One region of the Paenibacillus sp. CFBP13512 genome, then DNA from elsewhere that is predicted to be linked to it. Evidence: riboswitches for the same ligand, from Rfam matches in the RefSeq annotation. Region 1 holds a riboswitch; each other region holds the start of a gene.
The links. A riboswitch is a leader RNA that binds a small molecule or an ion and turns the genes downstream of it on or off. The one in region 1 is predicted to bind thiamine pyrophosphate.
Positions count from the first base shown of each region.

Region 2: linked by a shared signal. The riboswitch ahead of thiM (hydroxyethylthiazole kinase) and the one ahead of PaeCFBP13512_RS15755 (ABC transporter substrate-binding protein) in region 1 are both predicted to bind thiamine pyrophosphate.
Region 3: linked by a shared signal. The riboswitch ahead of PaeCFBP13512_RS04870 (thiamine phosphate synthase) and the one ahead of PaeCFBP13512_RS15755 (ABC transporter substrate-binding protein) in region 1 are both predicted to bind thiamine pyrophosphate.
Region 4: linked by a shared signal. The riboswitch ahead of tenA (thiaminase II) and the one ahead of PaeCFBP13512_RS15755 (ABC transporter substrate-binding protein) in region 1 are both predicted to bind thiamine pyrophosphate.

Region 1 covers NZ_QGAD01000011.1:12,865-20,401, reverse strand. The annotation lists gene PaeCFBP13512_RS15780 (ATP-binding protein) at 1-809, shown strand, start outside; gene PaeCFBP13512_RS15775 (TatD family hydrolase) at 864-1,664, opposite strand; gene PaeCFBP13512_RS15770 (ABC transporter ATP-binding protein) at 1,661-2,479, opposite strand; gene PaeCFBP13512_RS15765 (ABC transporter permease) at 2,466-3,263, opposite strand; gene PaeCFBP13512_RS15760 (MTH1187 family thiamine-binding protein) at 3,272-3,562, opposite strand; gene PaeCFBP13512_RS15755 (ABC transporter substrate-binding protein) at 3,583-4,623, opposite strand; TPP riboswitch at 4,740-4,851, opposite strand; gene PaeCFBP13512_RS15750 (pyridoxamine 5'-phosphate oxidase family protein) at 5,090-5,506, shown strand; gene PaeCFBP13512_RS15745 (aspartyl-phosphate phosphatase Spo0E family protein) at 5,797-5,973, shown strand; gene PaeCFBP13512_RS15740 (bifunctional 2',3'-cyclic-nucleotide 2'-phosphodiesterase/3'-nucleotidase) at 6,304-7,537, shown strand, end outside.
Region 2 covers NZ_QGAD01000018.1:7,786-15,322, forward strand. The annotation lists gene PaeCFBP13512_RS19335 (DUF47 domain-containing protein) at 1-580, opposite strand, end outside; gene PaeCFBP13512_RS19340 (DUF3048 domain-containing protein) at 774-2,012, opposite strand; gene PaeCFBP13512_RS19345 (DoxX family protein) at 2,444-2,971, shown strand; gene thiE (thiamine phosphate synthase) at 3,203-3,880, opposite strand; gene thiD (bifunctional hydroxymethylpyrimidine kinase/phosphomethylpyrimidine kinase) at 3,873-4,688, opposite strand; gene thiM (hydroxyethylthiazole kinase) at 4,807-5,625, opposite strand; TPP riboswitch at 5,796-5,898, opposite strand; gene PaeCFBP13512_RS19365 (alpha/beta hydrolase) at 6,084-6,914, opposite strand; gene PaeCFBP13512_RS19370 (DUF1129 family protein) at 7,063-7,537, shown strand, end outside.
Region 3 covers NZ_QGAD01000003.1:88,270-95,806, reverse strand. The annotation lists gene PaeCFBP13512_RS04890 (MoeB/ThiF family adenylyltransferase) at 1-964, opposite strand, end outside; gene PaeCFBP13512_RS04885 (thiazole synthase) at 967-1,734, opposite strand; gene thiS (sulfur carrier protein ThiS) at 1,736-1,939, opposite strand; gene thiO (glycine oxidase ThiO) at 1,930-3,102, opposite strand; gene PaeCFBP13512_RS04870 (thiamine phosphate synthase) at 3,111-3,746, opposite strand; TPP riboswitch at 3,990-4,099, opposite strand; gene PaeCFBP13512_RS23630 (ATP-binding cassette domain-containing protein) at 4,263-5,156, opposite strand; partial or broken gene PaeCFBP13512_RS23625 (ATP-binding cassette domain-containing protein) at 5,231-5,819, opposite strand; gene PaeCFBP13512_RS04860 (hypothetical protein) at 6,116-7,108, opposite strand; gene PaeCFBP13512_RS04855 (hypothetical protein) at 7,095-7,537, opposite strand, start outside.
Region 4 covers NZ_QGAD01000009.1:196,381-203,917, reverse strand. The annotation lists gene PaeCFBP13512_RS14895 (GNAT family N-acetyltransferase) at 1-320, shown strand, start outside; gene PaeCFBP13512_RS14890 (nucleotide excision repair endonuclease) at 481-837, shown strand; gene PaeCFBP13512_RS14885 (Abi family protein) at 957-1,829, shown strand; gene rluF (23S rRNA pseudouridine(2604) synthase RluF) at 1,925-2,632, opposite strand; gene PaeCFBP13512_RS14875 (TIGR01777 family oxidoreductase) at 2,749-3,645, opposite strand; TPP riboswitch at 3,817-3,920, shown strand; gene tenA (thiaminase II) at 4,065-4,751, shown strand; gene PaeCFBP13512_RS14865 (ECF transporter S component) at 4,769-5,365, shown strand; gene PaeCFBP13512_RS14860 (ABC transporter ATP-binding protein) at 5,343-6,941, shown strand; gene PaeCFBP13512_RS14855 (energy-coupling factor transporter transmembrane component T family protein) at 6,938-7,537, shown strand, end outside.

The DNA.
Region 1 (7,537 bases):
TTTCATTGGCAGATGAGTCGATTGTGGCTAAAGGATATAGTATTCCTGAGCAGATGGATTATATGTTAGCGATCTCGGTAACGGATACTGGAATAGGAATCAAAGAAGATAAGCAAAGTTTAATCTTTGAAGCTTTTCAGCAAGAAGATGGTACTACAGAGCGTCAGTATGGAGGCACAGGGTTAGGATTATCTATTTGTCGTGAGTTCTCCAAATTGCTAGGGGGCTATGTAACGGTTCAAAGTGAATTGGGTAAAGGCAGTACATTTACCTTATACCTTCCTTCACTTGCTATCAATGAAGAAGGACAGCCTGTGACCAAGCCTGTATCTCCAACATGGATGGACAAAGAAGAACAAGAAGATTCGTTGGCTCGATTACAAGGCAAATCTGTGCTTGTGGTTGATGATGATTTGCGTAATATTTTTGCACTAGAAGGCGTGCTCAAGCTCAAAGGGATGCATGTTCGTAGTGCACAAAATGGGGAAGAAGCGATTGCACTTCTACATGCCGAATCTACAGATATTGTATTGATGGATATGATGATGCCGATTATGGATGGATATGAAGCGATGCGCTGGATTCGCTTAGAGGAAAAGTGGAAAGACTTGCCTATTATTGCGTTAACTGCAAAAGCGATGAAAGATGATCGTGAATTATGTATTGAAGCAGGAGCATCTGATTACATCAGCAAACCGATGAATGTAGAACAGTTGTTATCTGTTATTTTGGTATGGCTTTCCGATTGGGAGCAGCCTGATCAAGTCAGCTCACCTGAACAAGAGCAGACTCAAGAACAAAATAAATAATTTACATTAAAATAATAAGGCACATCGTCCGCATAATGGACAGTGTGCCTTATTTTATGTGTAAAAAGATAGTGTGTTTTGATACAGTATCTGACGTGCTTCTTTCTCCGTTAGGCCTTGAATCTTCGCCCATTCACGGCATACATCAGCAGTCATCATAGGATGAGTCATCTGTTCTGCAAAAGAACCTTCAAATGGCCACGGCCCATCGGTTTCAACCATAACGAGATGAGCAGGATATACGGCTGCTAATTGCTGAATCTCCTGCTCATATTGGATATCCGGTGTAAATGAAATGGAGTAACCGTTATGGATCATACGCTGAATCGTTTCAGGATATCCTTTGAACCAATGAAAATGTGCTTTGGTAATGCCATATTGCTCTAGCAAATCACAAGCGATTGCAGCATCTTCATAGACTGCATGTAAGATCACAGGCTTGTCATAACGAGCAGTCAATTGGAGCAACGCAGACAGCACATCTTGATATCCTTGCTCGTCCAATAACTCGCCACGTTCTATCGCTTCAAGCCGACGATAATAAGGTAATCCAATCTCTCCAATAGCAATCAGTTGATCCATACGCTGTTCGATCCACAACAATAACGTCTGAAGCTCTTGAGCGTCAGGTAAAGGCTGTTCTGGATGATAACCATACGCAGGTTGAACAATAGACGGGTAGCGCTGAGCAAGCTGTTCTGTGCGCTGACAGGAAGACAGATTCATTGCGACGCTGATTAAAGATTGAATATTCAGATCAGCTAATGACCGAATCATCTGTTCAATCTTCGGATCATCATATTGATCCAGATGAATATGACTATCTATCAATGGAGCATAGACCTTATTCATCATAGATCACCTTCGTCTGTATGACGCATCGCATTCATCAGTTGTCTACGTAAAGCAATAAATGCTGGATCATCGGTAATCTCTTCTCGTCTTGGGCGCGGGAAAGGTACAACAATATTGTGTAGAACGGTCGCTGGACGACGAGACAGTACATAGATGCGATCGGACAACAGCAAAGCTTCTTCAATATGATGTGTAACGAAAATAACCGATCGTCTATTCTCTTCCCAAATATTTAACAACCACGATTGCATCTCACTGCGTGTAAAAGCATCCAAAGCACTAAATGGCTCATCCAGACAAAGTAAGTCACGAGGACCTAGCAATGCTCTAAGAAAAGCGACTCGTTGCTGCATACCGCCAGATAAGGTATGAGGATAAGCAGAAGCAAAATCACCCAATCCCACTTTGTCCAACCAGTGACGTGCTAAGTCTAGTGATTCTTTACGTGGTAAGCCTGCAACCTCGCGCGCTAGAATTACATTATCCTGAATCGTTCGCCATGGCATCAGTGCCGGTTGTTGGGGCATATAGCCACTTAATCCTTTACGTCCTGTTATATTTTGACCATCCAACAGAATATCACCTTGATCGGGAAGAACCACACCGCCGATCATCTGTAACAGTGTGCTTTTACCTGAACCGGAAGGGCCGATAATCGAGACAAATTCTCCTTGATCAACATGTAAAGAAATGTCTTGTAGCACATGTAAAGATTGCTTGCCTTGTGCAAAAGATTTACTGATCTGTTGTAATGCTAACAGTGGCGTAGAAGTGTTCGTGATGATAGGTGAAGATTGAGATTTATTGATCGACATCTTTGGAACCTCCTTTGCCAGAACGCATCGATGCAGGATGATGCCAACGAATAGACCATTTTTCAATAAGATTGATAATCATAAATAACAAAAGACTGATAGCGACAACGACTAGAATCGCTAAAAACATATGATCAGTACGGAATGCTGATTTCTGTAACATCATATAGTAGCCTATTCCTTCACTACTGCTGATCCATTCTGCGATAATTGCACCCATCACACTATAGGTTGCTGCAATTTTTACGCCAGAGAAGATCGAAGGTAAGCTAAAAGGCAATTCTAATTTCCAAAAGATTTGGCTTTTGGAAGCACCAATCATTTGCATATAATTGAGCATTGTTCGATCGGTTGTAGCCAGTCCGCTGAGTGCCGCAATCGTGACCGGGAAAAAGCAGACGAGAATAATCACGATTAATTTGGATAAAATACCAAATCCGAACCAGATGACAAGTAGCGGTCCCAGTGCAATCGTCGGAATATTTTGACTCAAAATCAATAACGGATATAGCGCTGAACGTAGAAACGGAGTGTAATGAAGTACTCCTGCTACCAGTAGACCTACAGCGACCCCGATACTAAAACCGGATAATGTTAACTTTAAAGTTGCCCATGTATGCAGACCCAGTCGATCTTTTTCACTCCAAGCTTCATGTCCAATTAACGCAGGACTTGGCAGAATCCATGCTTCAATATGGAATAGACTGGTTGCCAATTGCCAGATGACCAATAATAAAACAACCGCCCCCAGGGGCGGCCATATGCTTTTCCACCATGATCTCATAGCAGACATTAGCGGTACTTCTCGGTCAATCCATCCATACTGATACCGGATGGACTATGTGCAATCTTGATCTGAGAAATGATACTAGGACTACCTTTCTCCACCAAAGCTTCATGCATTTGACGAACCACTTCTAGCAATTCGCTAAGTTCGCCTTCCATAGTAGTCTCAAGTGGATGAACTTCATATTTCACGCCGGATGCTTGAATCACTTCAATCGCCCGATCTACATAATCATAAGAGTTCTCGCCTGCTTGTGTTTTGGGAATTACTTGAATACTGAGTAACGTATGTGCCATTCTATCCATCTCCTTATTCTCTATTTAGTCGTTGCCGCAGGTAAATAATCATTGGTATAGGCTTTAGTTGCATCTAATGGACTATCGAGCAATTTTTGCTTGAACATCCAGTTGGCATATCCTTCCCAGACGGATTGTTTTTGTTCACCCCAGCGTGGTGCATCATCTTGATAACGTGGAGATAACCATTCTTGACTGGCTTTTACTAATTTAGGATCAAGATCAGGAACAGCTTTGAGCAAGATATCCGCAGATTCGTCTGGATGCGCAATCGCATATTCATACCCTTTACTGGTTGCCGCCATAAATGATTTGACCAATTCAGGATCGGTAGAGATCTGCTTCTCATTGGTTACGATAACAGGGGTATAGTAATCCAGTTGGTCAGAATAATCTTTAACATATAACATATCTAACGGCTGACCACGAAGTTCAGCTTCTATGCCTGTCCATGCGTAGAATATCCAGGCAAAGTCGATTCCTTTTTGTACTGCTGTAAAATAATCGGCATTCCCGATATTCACACTTTTAACTTTGCTAACATCGCCGCCGTCCGTGTCCATAATCGATTTCATGACAGCTTCTTCAACAGGAGAGCCCCAAGCGCCATAGGATTTGCCTTCCATATCTTTAGGCGTCTTGATCCCGCGATCTGTAGGTGCCGCGAAGCCAGAAGTATTATGTTGAATAACAGCAGCAAGCGAGACGAGTGGAACACCTTGAACTCTAGCTTGTGTGACACTTTCTTGGTAGCTGATTCCAAAAGGCACTTCACCAGAAGCGACCATCGTATCTGCTCCGCCTTGTCCGGGCGCTATAATTTCGACATTCAATCCTGCTTCTTTATAAAAGCCCTGTGCTTGGGCTACATATAAGCCGGTATGATTTGTATTAGGTGTCCAGTCTAGAACGACTTTGACATCTTTAAGTGCAGATGTATTGCCCGCTTCATCTGTTGTATTGGTTGTACTTGCTGCTGAACCACATGCAGTTGTGATCCATAATAAACCTACCATTAACCATGGTAAGCCTTTCCGCCACCCTTTTTTATTTCCAATCATCCTAACCCTTCTTTCTGTTCAATCAAATAGTAGAATCGGTCTTCACTTGATAAAAGGCATAAAAAAAACGCCCCCATCGGGACGACATAGGTGCAATTATAAGCTCAACATACAGCATATAACGACTTGTTACTTTCCTACGCTGGCATTATCCAGATCAGGTATAAGGGTCTGTATTTATCACAATACACTCTCAGCCAGTTGCAACTAGCTCCCCTGTACGTATGCGGTTTTTTTACATTGTAATTATAGACCAGAGGGTATCAACTGTCCAGTACAGAGAATGCGTTGTCATCAGCAATAGACAATCTATTTCGGTTCAGGAACTCTGTCTAAGGGTATTTACATATACGGAAGTTTGTAACTAATAAAGTTCCATTCAATCTTTTTCTATCATATCTATTTGATATACATAGACTAAGAAATTGAATACACCCATACGTTTATATACAGGAGGAGATTGATCATGAGTAAAACAGCTGAAGAACAAGCAATTTTGACTGCATTAGAAGGTAACCCATTTTGTGCACTAGGTACTGTAGAAAATGACAAACCTAAAGTACGTTATATGGCGCTATATAATGAAGGCTTAAATATTCATCTCGCGACGAACCGCAAAACACATAAAGTCGAAGAGTTAGAAAAAAATCCGAACTGTTATGTATTGTTGGGTTATGAAAAAGGCGGCACAAGTCAAGTCGTTGAAATTGAAGGCGTAAGTTCTGTATCTACAGACGACGAACTCAAAAAACGTGTCTGGAAAGAAGAATTTAAAGAATGGTTCTCCGGTCCAGAAGATCCTGATTATGTGATCCTAGATATCAAACCACAAACGATTGAATATACAGATAAAGATGGCAACAAACAAACTTGGACTGCATAATATTCTTTTTCAAAAGAATTAAATAGGCAGTAATAGTATAAAAAACTCGGGATTTGAATTTGCGAAACAAGTAAAATGAATGCAAAATTCAAATTCCGAGTTTTTTCGTCTTTTTATTTCCAGAAAAAGGATAAAATAGGTACTTGAGGAACTTGATAAGGTATGCCCAAATAAGGTATAAAAAGATAAGTAGAATTATTTTAGATCATAACATGTAAAATGCCGATGGTGGGATAAACTGAAAGTTCTTATTGTAGAACTGTAAAGGAACTATACTGGAGGTGGTTTCCTTGAATTTAAAACAGATTGAACAGCAGATCGAACAGGAACGCCGCATACTGAACCAGATGGCAGAAGAACACGGAGTACGTGATTATCGTGTGTTGGATCAGTCCGAGCAATTAGATCGAATTTTAGATATGTATTTTCAATATAAAGATCAAGATGCCGATTTTTTAATACCTTAATGTATAGATTTTATGAAAAGAAACATGACACAATCATGTAAAATATAGAATTTTTCGTAAAATAAATATCATTTTCATAAAAAATAGAACTAATAACCCTTCAAATATATCAGCTGATAGTATACAATTCTATCATGCGTTTCTTTTGGTAGCCTTTTCTTCTTTATCTTGCCTATTCTATAAATAGATTACAATATATAATGTAATCGTTTTAAAACAGCATGAATTATGGTTAAGCGAGTTATTCATGCTGATAATACATATCGGGCGCAGAGATAAAGTCGTAAAAGGTCAAGCAAATGCGAATATATTTGGGAGGGGTTTTTTATTTTGAACTTAGGAAACAAAACATTTAAAAAAGCAATTACTGTCATCGCAGCGCTGCAATTGTTTGCAGTGTCGGCAGTTCCTGCTTTTGCAGCAGAAACCACTTCTTCTGAATCTACAGTGAAATTGCGTTTGTTGGAGACAACAGATATTCATGTTAACGTAATGAACTATGATTACTACTCAGATGCAACTACAGATCAATACGGTTACGCTAAAACAGCGACATTGATCAAAAATGCTCGTGCAGAAGCAACCAATAGTGTATTGATTGATAACGGTGATCTATTGCAGGGTAATCCGTTAGGCGATTATGTAGCTAAAGTCGATCCTTTAAAAACAGGCGAAGTTCATCCTGTCTACAAAGCCATGAACCAATTGGGCTACGATGCTGGAAATATCGGTAACCATGAATTTAACTATGGCCTTGATTTCTTGGGCAATGCGTTAAAAGGTGCTAATTTCCCTTATGTAAATGCTAATATTTATACAGATGATGGTACAGGTAAAGGCGAGAAGAACTACTTTACACCTTACCTTATTCTAGATAAAGAAGTAACTGACGAAAGTGGAGCTAAGCATACAATTAAAGTAGGCGTTATTGGCTTCGTACCACCTCAAGTCATGCAATGGGATAGCGCAAACTTGTCGGGGAAAGTGGTTGCTAAAGATATTATCGAAACAGCGAACAAATTTATTCCACAAATGAAAGCAGAAGGCGCAGACATCATTATTGCTGTTCCGCATTCTGGGTTTGAAGATATTCCACAGACCGAATTGATAGAAAATTCTGTGTTGTACTTGAGCAAAGTGCCAGGTATTGATGCGATTATGTTCGGACATGCACACAAAGTATTCCCTAGTGCTGATTTTGCTGGGAAAACAGGCGTTGATCTTGAAAAAGGTACAATCAATGGTGTTCCTTCTGTAGAGCCAGGATTCTGGGGCGATCACTTGGGTATTATTGACCTTGAATTGAAACAACAAGGCGACAAATGGACAGTAAGCGATTCTAAAGTAGAAGCTCGTCCAATCTATGATACAGCAACCAAAAAAGCATTGGTTCAAGCAGATCAAGGTGTCGTCGATTCTGTATATCATGAGCATGAAGAAACACTAGGTTATATTCGTGGACCTGTAGGTGAATCTACAGCTCGTATTACAAGTTACTTTGCACTGGTAGAAGATGATCCTTCGATCCAGATCGTAACGAATGCTCAGAAATGGTATCTGGAGA
Region 2 (7,537 bases), on a different contig from region 1:
TCGCTACATCTTCGCAAGCATCAGTCGTTGTTTCCAAACGCTCATATATTTCTTTTTTCTTAATTAGTTCAATCGGGTCTTTCACTGTGGCAAACAAGTCTTTGATACAGTTACGTAATACATCATCACCCTGGTTTTCCAGATCGTTCAGACGAATCGTATGTTCACGAATAGCCAACAGCTTTTTATGAGACAACAAATGAATAGCTTTTTGAATTTCATAAGCAGATTCACGCAAAATTTCAGCAAATTGAACAATATAATTATCAGGCTCAGTCATATGATACATATCAAAACGAGAAGCACATGCTTCTAGACCGTCTAATACATCATCCATCGTTGTCGTCAAATCCATAATATCATCACGCTCAATGGGTGTGATAAATGTTTTGTTCAGTTCGGTAATAATGGTGTGCGTGTAATCATCACATTGATTCTCGTAAATCTTCATTTGCTTCGTAAACTCTGGAATATCCTTCAAGTTAGGTACTTGTTCCGCAAAGTAATCTGCAGCTTGCACAATTGCATCTGCCATGTTCTCCAGCGTTTGAAAAAAGATATCCTTTTTCTTAACACGCATTTCTATAACCCCTTTTCGAAATTTTGCCGAAAAATGTCGTAAATTAGAATTATGAAAACAAAATGATTTCATAACAACCTTTGTTATCTTATCAATCTGTACATAGGTTTGTAAAGATTCTGTTTACATTTATCATACAAAAATCATACAAAAATCGACTTTAATTCGATCATTACAGCATTTTTTACCTTTTTCATCCATTTTCGTTCAATTTTTTACCATCTATTGTCAAATGATTTTCGAATGATGGGCTGTTAGGAACAATATTGTAATACGTCACACCGGGTACAAAGGGTACTTCTTGACCATTACTGCTAAAGCGAATCACATCTCCACTTTTCTTGCTCCACTGACCTTTGATCTGCTGACCTTGTTGAAATAACATCGCTTCTCCACCGTCATTAAGATTTAAGCTTAATCTGCCAATATCGTCTAATACTTTGTAATCTCCGCCCAACACCATAACATTCGAAGCAGTTAAAGGCTTTCCACTATTCAGATCAATATGCGGTTCATTATTCATACTACGTGTGTAAAGTCCGGTGGTGGAATTATATTTATACCCGACTTTATAACTTTCTAGCAAAAATTGAAGTTCGATCAATGACGCTTTGGTTGCTGTTGTGGCAGAGGATGTTGAGCTTGAATCATTAGCACTAATACTATCTTTAGTATCGGCAGAAAAGGTATCTACTTTGAGTGAATTAGTGTCGGTTGGAACTGAAGAATGATCTGTATTTAGTGAATCGGTTGTTGTACTTGTTGAAGATTTAGCAGTTGTAGAAGGTAGAAAAGGATAGGTTGGAATCGTGATCTCTTGTTTGTAATTTTTTTGGAGTGCACCTTTACGTAATTTCTCTTCATTCGTATATAAATTATGAGGCGCTTTACGGCTGGAATCTCGCCAGAATGGAGCACTTGCATTGGTGATCTCATCTAAATGCTCTTTCTTTCCTTGTTGCAATATACTGTACGCTTCCGGGCTACCTCCGGCATGAACAAGCAATGCGCCTACACTTTCCCCGATGCCGATTAAATACGGACGAATACTCCGCACAGGGCCGATCGTCACATCCCCATGATAACTCTGATATACAGCGATCAGACGAGTGATTCCTCCTTCGGCTAGCACTTCATAGACCATATCTGCTTGTGCTAATCCTGATTGTGGACGTGCCGCAGGTGCATTGTTAATCATGACCGCAATCGGTCTAGCTAGAGAAGGTTGCTTTACAGGTAATCCGGTAAGTGGAGCGGTATAGGCCACTTCTGCTGGCTTTTCTGGTGCGATCGGTTCAGTTACTTTGGCAGGTTCAGGTTGTTGCTGTGGTGCAGGTGTAGCCACTTCAGCAGACCCGCAACCGATCAGACTAGCAGTGAGTACAAGTGGAATCGTCCATTTGCTTACTTTCCATAATCCAGATTGATTCATTACAATAGTATCCCCCTCAGTGATTAGCATCATTATGCAATGTAGCAGATCGTTGTCATCTGCACAGTAGGATACATTCCTACTATAGAACACACATATGAACTTCAAATGAATTAAAATCGGCTGGCTGTTTATGTACAAGCAGAAGATGTAAACCACGGTCTACTTCTTATTAAAACATAAGCTTCTTCTATATAGAATACATATGAAGTAATTAACGAATACCATCATCCAAACATCTACTTCATTTATATATACCATATTTTAACAGTTCAATAATAAAATATTAAAAATTTATCTAAGATTGTGATTTTTATCACATTTTAAAATTTAGTTGTGATTTAAAATAAAGACATGGAAGAGATGATCATCACCAACTCAACAAGTTAGCACAGACTTACAAAAATAAAACATTATTCAGGGGAGTGGCAATCATGAACAGATGGCTAAGAGAAAACAGTGTGGCAATGTGGTTATTAACTATACTACGGGTATATATCGGTTTTAAATGGATCGCTGGTGGATGGGAAAAATTAAGTGGTGGCGGATTCGATGCTACTGGATTCTTAACAGGTGCTATCGCCAATACAGGCGGAGAACATCCAAGTGTACAAGCAGGCTGGGGCGCATTTTTACAACATTTCGCTTTACCAAATGTAGCACTATTCAATGTTCTTGTTCCTATCGGTGAATTCCTTGTCGGACTTGGATTAATCTTAGGTGCATGTACTACACTTGCAGCACTAATGGGAATGGTAATGAACTTCGCATTCTTGTTCTCGGGCACTGTAAGCACCAACCCTTACTTGTTACTTGCTGAAATCTTCATTATCGTTGCCGGTGCAAATGCTGGTAAAATTGGTCTAGATCGCTGGATCGTTCCTTACTTACGCACTCGCTTCTTCAACCGTCGTAACAAACAACAAGATACCTTGCCTAATCAGCATAAAATCGCTTAACGATATAAATAACCGAATCAATTGGCTTCTATAGAATGATCGATGTTATTCGCAGTAACATATAGATCATCACAAGGAGAACAGAAAGAACCTACTGTACAATAGATAAAAAAAATAGAAATCCACTTGAAAAGTCATTCGCTACACCGTACTTTAAGCTACGGTATACAGAATGACTTTTTTGTACTTTATTTTGATTAATTTCTATTCGAATCAACTTCAAGCCGTCTATTACTGCTTTTGATTGGCAATAAAGTGCTTGGTGAGTGTATTCAATTGCTCCGTAGCTTGCTCGACGTTGTTTTGTCCTGCAATGGCAGATATCACTGCTATTCCATCGGCTCCTGCGGTTAAGATCGGCTCTGCATTATCTGCATGAATACCGCCAATACCTACTAATGGAATATGTATCTGATGGTTCTTAAGAGCTGTAATCGTACGTGTTCCTTGTACGGCTTCGGCATCAGCTTTGGAAGTGGTCGGATAGATCGGTCCTATGCCTAAGTAATCAGCTCCATCTTGAATAGCTTGTCTAGCTTCATCGACCGAATGAGCAGATACACCAATCATTTTATTTTGCCCAAGACGTGCACGAATCTGATCGGCAGGTATATCTTCTTGCCCTACATGAATCCCATCGGCGTCTAGTGCAATCGCTAATTCAATATCATCATTCACTATAAATGGAATCTTATGCTCTCTACAGATCTGTTGAAGAGATTCAGCCAGTTGGTAGTACGCTTGCCCTGTGAGTGCCCCGACCCCTTTTTCACGAAATTGAAAAAGAGTAATCCCTCCTGCGATGGCAGATGTTAATACTTCTTCTGGTGGTTGTGTACAATTGACACTACCCATCACTAGATAAAGGCGTAAATACTGGCGCAATTGGTGTTGATCTGGCTTAGACATTATAGACCCGGCTCCTTTGTTGATACGCAAAATGATTAGTAGGCCCATGATCGGAACCAATTCCCAGTCCATCTTCAATCGCGGCTTGAATAAATTGCTTGGCGGTATCTACAGCTTCATGGATCGATTTACCTTGAGCTAATGTTGCCGTTAATGCCGCTGAAAAAGTACAGCCTGTCCCATGCGTATGCATTGTATCAATACGCTGGCTTTCAAAATATTCAAAATGTTGTCCATCATACAACAAATCCACAACGGTTGAAGTCGATGCATCATGTCCACCTTTAATCACTACATACGTTGCACCCATATCAATTAACTGTGTGGCGGCTTGTTCACGCTGTTGCATGTTGGTGATCGATATCCCTGTGAGTAGCTCTGCTTCTGGTAAATTCGGAGTGATGATCTCTGCTAACGGAATCAGATCCGAGACGAGCGCTTGTAATGCTTCTTGTTGCAAAAGCACAGATCCGCCTTTGGCTACCATCACTGGATCAATCACTAGATGTTGCCACTGGTACTGTTTTACTTTTTGAGCGACATGACGAATAATCTCAGCGCTAAATAACATCCCTGTTTTGACAGCATGCGGTTGTAGATCTGTACCGATTGAATCCAATTGCTGAATAATACCTTCAATTTCTACCGGATAGACTCCTTGTACCCCTTTTGTATTTTGAGCCGTAACAGCAGTAAGAACAGACATACCATAGACTCCGAGTTCTTGAAATGTTTTGAGATCGGCTTGAATCCCTGCGCCTCCTCCACTGTCTGAACCAGCAATCGTTAAAGCTTGATATACATTCATCTTTTTCACTCCTTTGGATATATTAGATAGAAGATGTCGCGCTTATCTTGCCAAGCGCTAATCGTAAGATATTTTGTTACACAAAAATCACGTTTTATTTGATTAGAAGATGTCGCGCTTATCTTGCCAAGCGCTGGACTTTTGCGATTTTTGAATGGGTGGATACGATATCGGGTGTGACTAGAGAGAGTTGATTGATAAATTCGATCTGAAAGCTACCTGTGCCTTGTCCTGCGGTCTGTTGGTAAGCAATCTCTGCTGCGATACCGTAAAACGCTAGTGCTTCAACTACAGCGTTTAAGCGTTCTTGTGACTCTGTAGGATCAGCCACTGCGATAAATGCACCCACAACAGCACTGAGCAGGCAACCTCCGCCTGTGACCCGTGTTAAGATGCTGTGACTATTTGCAATGGTATAGGTGGTATTGCCATCAGTGACCACATCTTTTTCGCCTGTGATCGCTACGATACATTTCAATTGGCGAGCCGCTTGTTCAGCAATCTCGACCATATTTCCTTCGCCTGCTCCTGCATCTACGCCTTTGATATGCCATTGTTCGCCGATGACATTAGCGACTTCAGCCACATTGCCACGTAACACATCAATCTGGATATGCTCAGTAATCTGTATCGCTGACTGGGTACGATAAGGTGTCGCTCCTGCTCCTACCGGATCAAATACAACAGGTACACCTGCTTGATTGGCTGAGCGTCCTGCTTGGAGAATAGCTTCGACTGTATAAGGATCAAGCGTACCGATATTGAGCACCACAGCACTTGCCATTGCAGCCACATCTGTTACTTCTTCATGGGCATATGCCATAAAAGGAGAAGCGCCCAAAGCCAGCAATCCATTGGCTGTAAAATTAGTCACGACCATATTCGTAATATTATGAACAAGTGGATTTTGTGCTTGTACTTTTGCTAAAAAGCTCATTTGATTAGCCTCCTGTAATAAATAGATATTTTGCGATTACCTCATTCTATTTGGATTATATGTAGAAAAGGTTAGGGTTTATATTATAAGAGCTGAACGCAATAAAGACCCATCCATCTCTAAAGAGACAAATGGGTCAAACATTCATTCAGGTAGACATAACTTGAGTGAAAATTCAGCCTCCACTTCCCTCCGCTAGTATAATCCAGATCAGGTTCCAAGGGTCCGAAAATTCATTTTCGTCTCAGCCAACAGGCTCCCCTAGTGAAATCAGTAACTATTCAATTGTTCTTTCTTACCATACCACTGGTGAATGATCTGGTAAAGAGTGAGAAATTGGTTAATATCTTACTATACAAGCGCTTGGCGGTATAAGCGCTACTTCTTCTAGTCCAATCGAACATGATTTTTGCGATAGCAAAATATCTTACGATATAAGTGTTTATATTGCCAAACGCTTATATCATCCAGTGTTGCCAATCGGTCTGAGCCACTTCACGTCCTGTAAGCCATTGACGAGTTTTGTCCAGTAATTCACGTCGGTGTGTACCGTTAGAATACGTATGATCTGCTTGAAAAATGATCTCTTTATCACAGCGTCCTTCTGAACGTGTCCAGAATACTTTCTGATATAAAAAGGCATAATCGACAGGGATCACATCGTCGCCTGTTCCATGAATAACGAGCACATCGCCATTAAACTGCTTGGCTTCTTGAAACGGTTGATAATTGCCAAGTGAATCAAAGTATATCGGCGTAAATGAATACCCTAGATGGTCGGCTTTGCCTTCGATCACTGCTTGATCGTATTTGTCACGTCCTGTTAATTTGACGATATCGTTAAATGGATGCCCTACTGCTGACCAGAGCACCAGACTTTTGACACGTTGATCGCGTACCGATGTCAGAATCGCTACAGCTCCGCCCAAGCTATGTCCAATTAAAGTGACCCGTGTCGGATCAATATCACTGCAAGTCATCGCATAATCAAGTACAGTACGAGTCTGAGCAACCATTGATTCTAAGCCTTCATTGCCATATTCGCCGCTGCTTTCACCGCAACCTGCATAATCAAAACGAACCACCATATAACCGTCAGCCGCCAATTCACGGGCTGTACTAACAAATAGGCGATCCACTCCAATGCGGCTGCCTACAAAACCATGGCAGATCACAATCAGCGGTGTACGGCTTTTGCCCCGTCCGGCTAATTGCGGTTCCTGTTCTGGATAATGAATACTAGCTGTCAGATCCAAGTCGTGATGTCGAATGACGATATTACGTTCCATGATGATTCCTCCTTTTAAATAAACAATTCCGATCAGTTTAATGAGCTTTAATCTTGAAATCATATTATCATTAACGCTAGATCATTGTCAACGCAAGGAAAGTATGGCAAAATAATAGATTCGAACAATGAGAATGGAGGAATAAATAATGAGCACAATACGCCAGATGGTTAAGGATATTAATGTTGTACGAGATCAGTTAAAACCCGAAAATTTAGATTACTATGATGATGTGATTGTTCATGTACGGGATGCACGTATTGATCGTGAAGCTGGTGAAGAATTACTTTTAGAAATGGGTCATCATTTATTAGATGCACAGAAAAAAGGAAAAACCGCCAAACAGTTATTTGCTAAAGATTCGATGGAATATGGCAATATGTTAATTCGTAATTTACCCGAAAAGCGTCAATTGAGCAAGCCGATGTATTACTTGATGATTCCTTGGATAGCGCTCACATGGGTTTTTCTTATTCAAGCACTGATGGGACTATTTCGAATCAGTATTAGCGATTCAGGAATTGTCGGGCAGATTAATGTAGCCACACTGATTATTGTCGCTGTCGGTTCGATTGCTTTAGTCGAAATGCTAACTCGATTTACCGATCAACCTGTTGAAAAAA
Region 3 (7,537 bases), on a different contig from region 1:
GTCCACTTTGCATCGTCATAGATACCAAAAAAGGAGTAACACTGACTTGATGTTCTTCCAATTTAGCTAAGCGCTGAGCGGTTTCTTGCAAGTCTACGGTTACTTTTTGTGCAGGACGAATCTGTACCGTGTCTCGACCGCATAATACTTCGGTTTTACTTTGACCGGCTTTTGTCAAATAAGGATACGTGGGTTCACTGCCACAAGAAGGACAATGAGGTTTGCGTGCGCTGCTCATTTTGATCGAAACTTGTTCATTGTTCCATAGGTCAAACGATAACAATGTACCTCGCAATTGATCTACATTACCACTAAGTAACTTAATTGCTTCTGTACATTGATGAGCTACAACCATCTGCACAGCTGGAGGAATAATACCTGAAGTATCACATGTATCTCCGCCAAGTGGTGCAGATTCCATTAAGCATTGCAGACAAGGAGTAACTCCCGGAATAATCGTAAATGTAATACCATAGCTACCTACACAACCACCATATATCCACGGAATATTATATTTTTGTGAAATGTCATTAATCATAAGTCTTGTCTCAAAGTTATCGGTTGCATCCATAATAAGATCTACACCTTTAGCTAGATCTTTCATTTCATCAGCAGTAACATCTGCAATATGTGCCTGTATATCTACTTCAGAATTGATCTGTTGTAGACGACGTTGAGCAGCGATCGCTTTGGGCATACGCTCTTGAGCATCTTGCTCTGTAAAAAGTTGTTGCCGTTGCAAATTGCTCCATTCCACATAATCACGGTCTGCAATAATGACTTTACCTACGCCTGCTCGCACTAACGTTTCTGCTGAACTCGACCCTAAAGCTCCAGCGCCTACAATAAGTACAGTAGCTTCTGCTAAATGTTGCTGACCTTTTTGCCCTAATGGAGCAAATCGTTCTTGTCTGGAGTACCGATTTTGTTGTTCAGGTTGTTGCTCTATGTTGGTAGTATTCACGTTCAAGTGGTAATCATCCCTTCTGCTGGGCTACTTGCCACAGCATACTCACGTACAGGAATCATGCCTGCTTCCCTTCCTAATCGACCTGCTTCTACCCCCAGCTTCATTGCTGTTGCCATTTGGACAGGATTGGTTGCACCTGAGACTGCACTATTTAGCAGTACTGCATCCGCACCTAATTCCATTGCATAAGCAGCATCTTTAGGAGAACGTATACCTGCATCTACAATCACAGGTACAGTCGCTTGATCGATAATCCATTGTAAAGCAGATGGATTGAGTATTCCTTTACCCGAACCGATCGGTGAAGCACCCGGCATAATCGCATGTACACCAAGTTGCTGTAGACGTTTGGCTAACATGTAATCATCAGAGATATACGGCAGCACAATAAATCCTTCTGCTAGCAAGACTTCGCAAGCTTTTACAGTCTCCAAAGGATCAGGTAAAAGCAACGTATCATCTCCGATAACTTCTACTTTTATCATATCACATAATCCAGAAGCTTTTGCTAAGCGAGCGATACGGATCGCTTCTTCTGCTGTTTTGGCTCCTGCGGTATTTGGAAGTAATTTGTATTTTTTGAGATCTAACATTTCCAGAAAGTTCGGTTCATTCACTTGATCTAAATTCAATCGTCTGACAGCAAAAGTTAGCACTTCTGTACCTGAAGCTTCAACAGCTTGATTCTGAATCTGTAAATCTGTAAATTTCCCTGTTCCTAATAATAGCCGTGATGTAAATGTATGTGTACCTATCGTTAACAAATCAGCCACCTCCTACAAAATGTACAATCTCTAATATATCTTTGTCTGCCAGTGTAATATGCGGATGTTCTTCTTTTTGCAAAATTTGTTGATTATGCTCTACAATGACTGTTTTTTGACCAAGCGATAATGATTCTAGTAGTTTGGATACGGTATTGTATTCAGGTTCTACATATTTCCGATTGCCATTAATTATTAATTCCATATAGACACTCCTTCGATTGTAGATAAAGATTTAGTTGATAGAGATTTCGACTTTCGTAAAGCTCGTTCTGGTGAAAAACAATCGGGAATATGACCTGTATGATTGTTTATGAGTGCCTCTGCTATCCATTTTGCTGTGCCAGCAGCCAACAACATTCCATTGCGATAATGACCGGATGCTGTCCATAATCCAGCGAGCGGTTGAATTTGCCCCAAGTAAGGTAATTCATCCGGTGTTCCAGGTCGTATGCCTGACCAACAACGTTCAAACGTAGCTGATCCCACCGCAGGTAGAAATTGCTCCGCTCCAGACAACAACTGAGCAATTGCAGAAATATCTACTGTTGTATCTGTACGTTCTGGTTTACTCGTAGCTCCGATCCAGATTCGATGATCGCTTTTGGGAATCATATAAATGCCTTTTCCATAGATCGTATGTCCAAGATACTGAGAAGGCGTACTAACTTCGATTAATTCTCCTTTGACCGGCACAAAAGGCAAATGATACTGCTCTGTTGCTAACAATTGTTGTGTACACAAGCCTGTTGTTAAAACTACTTGTTCAGCATAGATCTCCCCTTGGTTAGTGATTACACCTGTAATATGATCTTTCTTTTGCGAATGTAGTAAGCGATATACTTCAGTCTCTGGATAAAAATCAACATGATATTGAATCGCTGCTTGAACAAGGGCTTGATTGAGCAAAGCTGGAATTAATTGCGGTTCATCTGGATTGTAGATCATGCCAGAAGGAGCATAAATATATGGCTCCACTTGTGCTAAATGTGAAGGACTCCACCACTCTTTGCGATCTACTTGGGAATCAGTATGTGTAGGAACAGCAGTCATGGGTAGCAAAAATCCTTCTGTTCGCAGTCCAATATCAATCCCTGTCTGCTCCAATAGATCAGTAGCCAGCTTGCTATAGAGCGATTGACTGTATAATGCCAATTGATACAACTCTTGATGAGCGAAATGTTCTGAATGAGCCGCTAACATTCCACCTGCTGCCCCTGACGCACCAGAAGCGGGTTGATTTTTTTCCAGCAAAGCGACTTTGACTCCTTGTTGTACCAGTTCATAAGCAAGCGCAGCACCGATAACGCCAGCGCCTACAACGATCACGTCATAATGATTAGTCTTACCATTCGATAGATGAACCATCCGCCGATTCACTTCTTTCCTAATGATTGTGATTGTAGATCGGTAAAAGTAACTTGTTGAATACTTTCGTTATATAACCGACAGACATGCTGTGGATGTTCCGCTTCAAAAATACCCGACATGACAGCTATTCCTGTAGCACCTGCTTGATGAATGTCTTGGCAATGTTCGGGTTGAATACCACCTATAGCAATCACAGGTATAGATACAGCATGACAAAGCTTTTCTAATTGATCTAATCCTCGTGGACTCAGATCTGGCTTAGAAGTAGTCGCATAAATATGTCCATAAAAAAGATAATCTACCCCTTCATCTTGAGCTTGTAATGCTTGCTCTATGCTATGAACAGATCGCCCGACTTTCCATCTTGAAAGAGGATCATCTGTAGTTATATAAGACATATGTTCACTTAAATGCACACCACCTATATTCAGATCCACTGCTAATTGAGATCGGCTATTGATCCTGATTTTGGATCGTGGCACTCCTGTATGAATCAACTGCTGGACAGCATCAATGATCTGAGAATCAGACCACTTTTTTTCACGAATATGAATAGCGGTTGTCCATGAATAGATCTGGGAAGCTATCTTTACAAGCTGATCGATCGATTGTTGACCTGTACTGATGGCATGAAGCTCCATAAGATATATGCTCTCCTTCCCTCAAAATATGTATAAGTGAACGCAAAAAAGCCACTTCTTATGAATAAAGAAGTGGCTAGTATAAACTTAGAAAATAATGATTCTTGTCTGAGATCAAACAAGATTATTATTAGAATAACGGACAACATATCGACAATCCTCATAAGCTAATTCTGTATAAAATAATTTCTGCTCCATACAGTCAATGACTTAATCGTACATGCAATATGATCTAACATTTCCGTAACTCTGCTACCACTTCCCTACGCTGGTATGATCCAGATCAGGTACAAAGGGTCCGAAAGCAATATCTACTTTCATCTCAGCCTCAAGCGGCCCCCCTAGTGCATTCAAGCTATTCGATTTGTTATTCATCTTAGCAAACAGATTTCGATAAAGCAAATCATTATAGAAATATAATATACAAATAATGTAAATCAAAAGCAAATATACATCCAAAATTATTATAAATAAATGATATTGTTAGCTTTATTTATAAAAATATTTATACATCTATTATTTTGCTTTAGCTTCAGACCATTGCTCAACATCCCAAATTTTAGTGACCCAATCTTCATAAAATTCAGGTTCATGAGAAACAAGCAAGATCGTACCTTTGTATGCTTTTAAAGCACGTTTCAGTTCGTTTTTAGCATGAACATCCAAGTGATTGGTAGGCTCATCGAAAAGTACCCAGTTGCTTTCACGTAATAAAAGTTTGCATAAGCGTACTTTCGCTTGCTCTCCACCACTTAACATACGCATAGGACGTGTAATATGCTCATTTTTCAATCCACAACGTGCTAGGTGACCTCGAACTTCATTTTGACTCAAATGAGAAAATTCATTCCATACTTCATCAATCGGTGTCAATTGATCCGGGCGTACTTCTTGCTCAAAATAAGCCGAATGTAAATAATCGCCAAGATACGTTTTACCACTAACCGGTTGAAGTTTACCTAGAATTGTTTTGAGCAAAGTTGATTTACCTACACCATTACAACCTACGATAGCAATTTTCTCGCCACGTTCAATATTCATAGTCATTTTAGGCAATAAAGCGTGAGTATAACCGATCTCGAAGTCTTTACCTTCAAATACCGTTTTACTACTTGCACGTGCTTCTTTGAAATTAAATGTCGGCTTTGCAAATTCTTCCGGTTTGTCGATTCGCTCGATCCGATTTAATTGCTTTTCACGACTTTTCGCACGTCCTGATGTCGATGCACGTGCTTTATTTTTTTGAATAAATTCTTCTTGTTTTTTGATAAAATCTTGCTGTTTTTCAAACGCTTCAATATGTTGATGCTTTTGAATATCTGCCATTTCCAAAAACTTAGCATAATCAGCTGTATACCTATTTAATTTGGCAAATTCCAAATGATAAATAACATTAACAACTTGATTCATGAAATCCGTATCATGCGAAATCAATACAAAAGCATGTGGATAGTCTTGTAGATAACGTGTTAACCATTGAATGTGTTCTACATCCAGATAGTTGGTAGGCTCATCTAATAACAATACATTAGGCTTTTCAAGTAGTAATTTGGCAAGTAATACTTTGGTACGTTGTCCACCACTTAATGCTGTTACATCTTTATCAAGTCCGATTACATTCAGACCCAGACCATAAGCCATATCTTCAACTTTGGTATCTAGTAAATAGAAATCTCCAATTTCCAGTTGTTCTTGGATATCACCCATTTGCTCTAACAATACTTCCAATTGTTCAGGTGAAGCATCTGCCATCTGGTTAGTGACTTCGTTTAGTTGTTGTTCTAATTCCAGTAAAGGAAGAAAAGCATCTTTAAGTACATCGCGTACTGTTTTTCCTTCAGTTAGCTTCGTATGTTGATCCAAATAACCATAACGTACACGCGGAGCCCATTCGACTTTACCGCTATCTTTTAACAGTTTACCTGTCATAATATTCATTAGTGTTGATTTGCCAGCGCCATTCGCACCGACTAAGCCTACATGCTCTCCAGCAAGCAGACGAAAAGATACATCCCGAAATAATGTCCGGTCTCCAAAATTATGCGTTACATTTTCTACTGATAACAAACTCATGTTAAATAATGCTCCTGTCTATATTAAATATCTCTTTTTTAAATATGCACCGTTACAAAATTGCTACAGAGTGTATTGTAACATAAGCAGAAGCTGTCTAGAACTGAAAATTTTCATTTTTTTACATTCATTTTCTGATCAAGCAAATATATTTACTACTTTTTGAATAAATTTGAACACCGTTGTAAGTGAATTTATTACGAACAAATGAATAAAAACGATTAATAAAGCTTGTAAATAGGTAGCCATTCGCTTGAGCGATTCTTATTTATTGTCGCTCTCCAATTAGTAAATGATTAATGTATTAAAGGATTACGACAATCATGTAGAAAATATCCTGATTTCGCTGCTTCTTTGGCATCGGTGAATAAATCTTGAGCAGGCGCAGGTAACTTACAGCCATTAGGATATGCATATTTAATACCTGAATCAGGATCGACTGTTCCTAACCAAGAAGTCTTTTTCACTAATCGTCCTCCACCTAGAGCATAATTGTTGTAGTAACCGCTACCTGTAGGAATCCCCTGTAAAAAAGATAAAATACCGATATCATTGATACTATTATTCCATTCCTCTTGCGAGATCGTTGGCAACGTAAATGTATAAGAAATCCCGTAACGAGAAGCATATTCATTATGCTTGTTAATATAATAAGCCAAATCTTTTTGTATCGAACTCACGATAGCTGTACGTCTAACTTGCTCAAAGGTATCCATTTGGTCTAAAAGTGCGATATCTGTCTCATTAGCTAACTGCTCTGCTTGTCCATCTAATACTTTGCCGGTATTTGCTTCTGTCACATGAACAGTATGATCTAATGTAAATTGTATACTGTTACCTTGCGCATCTGAATACGCATACGGCTTTTTGGGATGCCATGTATGTCTGGCATTGGATGATCCATCTGCACCTATGTAATTTTCGGTGGCATAAATATAATACCCATCATAATCTATCACAACAATAGCAGGAATATAATGCAAAAGGTTTTGCTGAGCCGATTCATCACCACGAATACCAAAGTTCAAATAAAGTGTATTCAGAAATGTCTGTAAAGCTAGTTCTTTGTCTGCTCGAAAAAACTTCTCAGAAGAATATCCTGCTTCATATTGTTGCTGTTCATTAGTACTCATAACCTGACCTGCGTCTTGAGAAGCGGTCCGAAGTGCTGTAGTGTACGAAATTTGTAGACTGGATGCTTGTGACTGTTCATCGGTATGTAGTCCACTTAGCCAAAATAATGGAAAGAAAATAATTACGAATAAAATTGCAAAATCAGTAATCTTCATTGAGCACCATGCCTCCATAACGTGCAAGTACAGCAGAACGATTCTGATTTCCTTCAATTCCCAGCATCCCACGTAAGATCGCTGCCATGGTTCGATTGGTACTTTCTACTTTTACGGTGAAATAATCACCATTTTGTAAACGATATTGTCTGCTTGGATCATCTTTAGCCATACTATTTTCTGGATACAATACAGGGAGTATCGCATTCTCATAATACCCTTCATATACAGTAGTAAATTTATTTTTAAACGTATTCGGATTCGCAGAATCTGTATATTCAGGATGATACGTTTTGTGCAAATGTTCTAATTGAATAGTGTACTGATTCCCTGTAGCGTTCATTTCACGTGTAAAATCATTGTACATTGTTGGAGTCACATATCCTTTGGTACGTACAGCATCGGTAAATTGAACAACTGCATTATAAA
Region 4 (7,537 bases), on a different contig from region 1:
AAGGAGCCACTAAAGGGTTGCCGAATACACTGTTTGCTGTTGTGCTTGAAGAAGAAGGGCAAGCGATAGGGATGGGCCGAGTCGTAGGCGATGGTGGATTGTTTTTTCATATTACCGATATCTGTGTACGTCCTGAATATCAAGGTAAAGGATACGGCAAAGCGATTATGCGTGAAATCAAAACATACTTAGAAGAGAATGCATCTCCTCAATCCCATGCGGTATTATTTGCAGATCCACCAGCAGATCAATTGTATGCTCAGTACGGATTTACTTATACAGCTCCTCATTCCTTGGGCATGTGGTGGAAAAAGGAATAGAATTTTTCAAACCGTTGGTTTTCACAAACGATACTGACTGTTAATCATTAGAAACCTATAGAGATGATGGTCTACAACATGGTAAGATGAGAGTATTCGTAGTTTTCGAGTGCAAATTATGATAGGATAAACACCTATATAGAATGAGGAAGTGACCATATTGATTAATATAACAATCCCAACAGCGGATGTTACCATTACGAAACAAATTAACCCTGAGCTTAGCCATATTTATGGATTTACCGATTTTCATCTGATTTCGCGTGAAACGGGCGGTATCTTTATGTTCTATAACGAACAAGATGAATTACTATTTGTCGGTAAAGCACGTAAGCTTAGACCACGCGTCAAAAAGCATTTCGAAGATACCGTATCACCGATCAAAGATCACCGTGATGAAGTGACGAAGATTGAAGTCTGCTTGATCGACAACGCTATGGATCGTGAGATTTATGAGACGTACATTATCAATACACTACATGCAAAATACAATGTAGAAAAAGTATTTTACAAGTAAACTGGTGTTGATAGATAGATATTAATCAATTATAATTAAGTTAACAGATCTCGCCACGCATACCTTAGGGTTGCGCACCAGGGCGAGACAATTTTTTTATATGGAGTTATTTACATACAATGAAAATTATCCCTCACTCTATTAAGCCTTCCAAAACTGTTGAAGAGCAACTCGATATTTTCAAATCAAGAGGATTAATTATTGAGAATGAAGAATGGGCAAAGAGCATACTGACTCATGTTAGTTATTATCGATTAACTGCGTATACGTTGTCTTTAAAAAATGGAAATCAATTTAATAAAAAGGTCACGTTCGAGAATATTTATCATCTTTATGAGTTTGATCTAAAATTAAGATCTTTGGTAATGGAAGTTACTGAAACTATTGAAATCTCTATGCGTACACATATTTCTCTTACACTTTCCCAAAAATATGATGGCATGGGTTATATGTATGCTGAAAATTTTATGGATTCAGATAAACATGATAATTTTATCAAAGAATTAAATAGAACCCTTGAGCTGTCTAAAGATGTTTTTGTTAAGCATTATTATTCGAAATATGCTGGTGAGTTTCCTGTATGGGTAGCTATGGAAATTACTACTTTTGGAATGATATCTAAATTGTTCAAAAACTTAAAGAAGGAAGATAAAGACTACATAGGATATATATATTATGGCGGTATAAAAGGGTTTTATATAGGTAGTTGGCTACATTCGATTAGTAATCTTAGAAATATATGTGCTCATTATGGACGAGTGTACAATAGAAATTTTCCACATCCTCCTCAATTATTTAAAAAAGATAAGCCAAAAATTATAGATGATAAGAAAGTTTTTTCGACCATTTTGATTATGAAATACTTCATCCCAAACAAAGATGTATGGAATGATTGGTTAGAAAAACTTAAAAATTTACTTGATATGTATTCAGAAATAGATCGAACATTAATAGGATTTCCGCCAGATTGGTATACTGTTTTAAAAAAATGAAATAATAATCTAAGTGAAAAAGACCTCTTTTACTTGATCCGCTACCTTACATTCGGTAACAGATCATCAAAGAGGTCTTTTTATTTTTCGTTGTGTTAGCGTTTTTTCGGCGTATATTCCAGATCACGGAATAAGCGATTCAGTTCATCAGTTGTCAGGTCACGCCACTTGCCTGTTGGTAAATTACCCAGACGAATATTCATAATACGTGTACGGCGTAGCGCACGTACTTCATAACCAAGAGCAGAGCACATCCGGCGAATCTGACGATTCAAGCCTTGAGTCAAAATGATTTTGAATACATATTTGGATTGTTGAACGACCTGACAAGGCAATGTAACCGTATCGAGAATCTCTACACCAGAAGCCATGTTTTTTAGAAAAGAAGGCGTAATCGGTTGATCGACCGTTACGATATATTCTTTTTCATGTTTATTTTCAGCACGTAAAATTTCGTTGACGATATCGCCATCATTGGTCAGCATAATCAAGCCATCCGAGTCTTTATCGAGTCGCCCGACATGGAAAATACGTAAAGGATGATTAACAAAATCAACGATATTCCCCCGAATATGACGCTCGGTTGTACTGGTGATGCCTACCGGTTTGTTAAGCACGATATAGACATTTTCCTGTTCCACTTGGATCGGCTTGCCATTCACTCGAACGTCGTCGCCTTCTTCCACCTGACTTCCAAGCTCTGCAACCACACCATTGATCGTGACAATACCTTCATTGATCCATTTATCAGCACCCCGGCGGGATGTAATTCCAGATTCACTAATATATTTATTAATTCGCACGTATAAGCACACCTTTAACTCTAATTTTTGAGTCAGCTATTCTGCTCGAACTCAAGTCTATCTCTACGATACCCTTTTTTGCTGTATTTTAAAAGAATCATTCACAGATCTATAGATTATGACTTCGTATGCAAAATATGTTGCAGTGCTTTTTCCAAGCGACCGTATTTGAACATGAATCCTTCTTTGATCAGGCGATTAGGAACCACCCAGCGACTTTTGAGTACCAATTCAGGCTCGGTACGGATGATTCGAGCACCTAGATTCAGCATCCATGTGGAAGCAGGCAGACCGCCTTTACGATGCATCACTTTGCGCATGGTCGCCATCAGTTCCCGATTGGTGACTGGATTCGGTGACGTACAGTTAAATACTCCTTCCAGAGATTCCCACTCTTGAATAAATAAAATAATTTGGAATAAATCTTCAACATGAATCCAGCTAAACATCTGCTTGCCTGATCCTTGATGACCCCCTAGTCCAAAGCGAACAAGATTTTGAAAAGGAGTCATAACCCCACCGCCCGGACCGAGTACAATCGCTATTCGTAATGCCGCTTGTCGTGTATGAGGAAGGTTAAACGCGAAAAAAGCTTCTTCCCAAGCTTTGGCAACATCGACTGAAAAGCCAGTCCCGATCTCGCCTTTCGTCTCGGTCATCGGACGATCTTCTGCATGACGATAAATAGTCGCTGTACTGGAATTTATCCATACGGCAGGCGGATGTTCACAATCCAAGATAGCGTTTCCAAGAATCTGTGTGGTTTCTACTCGGGAATTCATAATTTCACGTTTGTTCTGCTCGTTATAACGACAATTGACCGATTTCCCCGCCAGATTAATCACCATCTCTGCGCCATCTAACGCTTGCACAATCCCTTGATAATCATCCCATGCGATATGTGGAGATTGTCTGGAAATGATCTGAACATCTATATCCATAGCTGTAAACTTTTTTTCCAAATACTGGCCGATAAATCCGGTACCGCCTGCTAATACTACTTTACGTGTCATCCCCATCAACTCACTTCTATTCAGATATTTTAATCTGCGTGCAAATACCTAATAATATCTATATTTTACACCATTTTATAAGTGTATAACGGTAAAAAAAGGAAACCACAAGATTCTTATAGCAGTTGACAGTCTCTTCAATCGTGTGTACAGTAAGATGCAAATGAATCGAATGACCACTAGGGGAGCCTTTGTGTAGGCTGAGACGGGAAGATCCCGGACCCTTGGAACCTGATCTAGTTCATACTAGCGTAGGAAAGTGGAGACTGTGCAAGAGTACCTGTACAATACGTACACCTATTCTGCCGCTCCATCACGGGGCGGCTTTTTTGCATGTATTTTTCCATATATTCCAGCAGTGGTCCTTCTTTATTAACCAAGCATCGATCCTGATGCTTCAATCTAAGGAGGATACAATTATGACATTTTCACAGGAAATTAGACAGGCAGCAGACCCTATTTTTGAAGCGATTTTCAATCATCCCTTTGTTCAAGGCATTGCCAAAGGTGATCTGCGTAGTGAGCAGTTAATCCATTATGTAAAACAAGATTTTGAGTATTTGAATTCATTTATGCGTATCTATGGAACAGCGATTGCCAAGTGCCCAACACGCGAAGATATGGCGATGTTTAATGAACAGATTTCATTTGTGCTTCATAGTGAAATTCATCCTCATAATAATTTCTGTGATGTAGCAGGCGTAAGATATGAAGATTTACAAGGATACGCGCTTTCGCCTTCGTCTCATCATTATATTCGTCATATGTTAACGGTAGCTCATGAAGGTGATCTGGGTGATATTTTGGCTGTATTATTGCCTTGTCCGTGGACATACTGGGAAATTGGTGTGAAGTTACTGGAAGAGGTGAAGCCTGATGCATCTCATCCTTTTTATGATTGGATCAGCTTCTATGGCAATCGAACAGATACAATAACGCATCAATTTTGCGCTCGCTTAGATCAATGGGCAGAGCAGACAACACCTGCACATCGTGCACGTATGAAAGAACATTTTCTACTGAGCTGTCAATTTGAATATATGTTCTGGGATATGGCTTACACGCTACAAGATTGGCCTGTACCGATGGAGGTTGCACGCGTATGAATGCTCAGCCGATCCATATGACATGGAAAATGAAAGAGGTTGTATTAACAGTTATTTTAGCCGTAGCTTGCGGTGTGATTTATCTAGGTTGGTCTACGTTATGGATACCGATCTCAGCACTGGTTGGACCGGTAGGTGCAGGATTTATGTTTGGCATCTGGATTATAGCAAGCCCGATTGTGGCTTATATTATTCGTAAGCCAGGGGCGGCATTGATCGCTGAAGTAGCGGCTGCGGCGGTAGAGCTATTAACCGGTAGTCATTTTGGCTTATCTGCCTTATTGATCGGTGTGTTTCAAGGGATTGGAGCAGAGATTGCTTTCGCTCTATTTGGCTACAAACGGTATAACTTGATGACTCTCATGTTGTCTGGTGCATTGGCAGCGGTAGGTGGAGTCCTTTATAACGTTATTGCTAACGGATTCGGTTACTATACAACTCAGGTATTGCTGTTAACGCTGATTATTCAAATGATCAGCGGAATGATCTTAGGTGGAGGGTTAGCCAAGATTGTCGTAGAAGCTTTGTGCAAAACAGGAGTGCTGGATCAATACGAAATTATGAAAGCACGGCGGAAGAAGGGAAAACCTAATGGAATCGCTTCTGGAGTGTAAAGACCTGTCGGTACGCTTTTATAATCGAGAAGCTAACGTTTTGAACGGTATTGATCTGTCGATCTCACGAGGTGAAAAAGTACTTATTTTGGGACCAAGTGGAAGTGGGAAGTCGACACTATTATCTGTGTTATCAGGCATTATTCCTGAACATGTAGAAGCCGAGGTGGAAGGTGAGATTCGATTAGCCCCTCAATGTGGAGTCATGTTCCAAGATCCAGATTCCCAGTTCTGCATGCTTCATGTGGATGAAGAGATCGCTTTTAGCTTAGAAAATCGCTTGATTCCCCGTACTCAAATGGATGCCATGATAGAGGCTGTCATGAAGCAAGTAGGTCTGGATATAGATGGGCATACGCCGATCGAGACATTGTCTGGTGGCATGAAGCAACGGTTAGCATTAGCCTGTCTGTTGGCGCTTGAACCAGAAGTTCTTTTTTTCGATGAACCGACTGCACAATTAGATCCAGTCAGTCGTAAAGAAATCTTTCAATTGCTACATGAGCTAGCAGATCAGCATGGACAGACAATGGTATTTGTCGAGCACACTTTAGATGGCTGTATACAGTGGATGGATCGAGTCATCCTTATGAATGCGCAAGGTATTATGATTGCGCAAGGAGAGCCAGCAGAGATGATCCAGCGATATCGAGCAGAGATGCAAGAAGCAGGCATCTGGCAACCCAAATTATTTCCGTATACATGGGACGATGTGCAAGACCATCCTTCGCATCCGTTAGCCCAGCGATTGCAACAGACTTTACAACAACGACGTGCTTCTGCATTAGATGCAGACCAAGAAGGTAAGGGTGGGTCTGCTATCATTTTAACCGAGCAACTGGATATCGGTTATCGTCAAAAGTCTGTGATGCGTGATATGAATATCCGTATTCCGTCAGGGGAATGGGTAGCGATTGTCGGTGCGAATGGAAGTGGCAAAAGCACATTTCTCAAAAGCCTGATCCGTCTAGAACGTATCCGTAGCGGGCAACTTTACTTTCAAGATATCCCTTTGAAAAAGTGGAGTGATCGCGATCTATATGAGCAAGCAGGATTTGTTTTTCAAAATCCTGAACTGCAATTTGTGACAGATACTGTATTTGATGAGATTGCTTTTGGAGGACGACAACGCAATTGGAGCGAAGAAGAAGTGTATGCCAGAACGGTACAGTTGCTACAGGAATTTGGCTTAGAAGACTATCAGGATCAACATCCATTTACACTCAGTCTGGGGCAAAAGCGGCGCTTGAGTGTAGCGACTATGTTGTTATTTGACCAATCTTTACTTCTATTAGATGAACCGACCTTCGGACAAGATGCCCGTACATCGGCTGAATTGATCAAGCGATTGCAACAACGGCAAGCACAAGGTACTACAATTGTGATGGTTACACACGATATGGATCTGGTCGATGAATACGCCAATCGAGTGATTGTGTTTGATCAGGGCAAAGTAATCTACAATGGTGCACCGTATCATCTATTTACACATCCCGAATCTATCGGTCATCATGCGATTATTGCTCCGCTTCATTATCAACTGATGAAGCCAGAGAAGGAGCGGAGTATTATATGAAAAGTAATGACTCTTGGTTATCAACATTGAATCCGACGATCAAGTTGGTAACTCATTTGTTAGTGATGTGTGTATTGATGGCAGTCACTGATCCTCGGATCACCTTAGCGATCTGGATAGTAGCACTGGTGATTGGATTGACGCTAGGTGGATGGCGTATTCCTTATTTGCTCAAACGGTTATTGCCGTATACGATCTTTTTTGTGATGATTTTTTGGATGATGGCGGCTTTTGGTAAAGGGGAGCATACTCTGTGGCAATGGGGATGGTTCCATATCACCGAAGAAAGTCTAAACAATGGACTAATGATCGCACTTCGTATGCTTGGCTTTGTCACGTATGGCTTGCTGTTTACGTCTACAACCGATCTGACTGCTATGATTATGAGTCTGGTCCACCAATGCCGATTGTCGCCTAAATGGGCTTATGGACTGTTAGCTGGATTTCGCTTTATCCCGCTTTTTCAGATGGAACTAGCTCAAATGAAATCAGCACATAAGATTAGAGGATATAAGCAGAAGAATAGTTGGAAATCCTTCATCCGCTACGCCCTACCGCTATTCACTCAGGGTATTCGGAAGTCTGAACGAATAGCG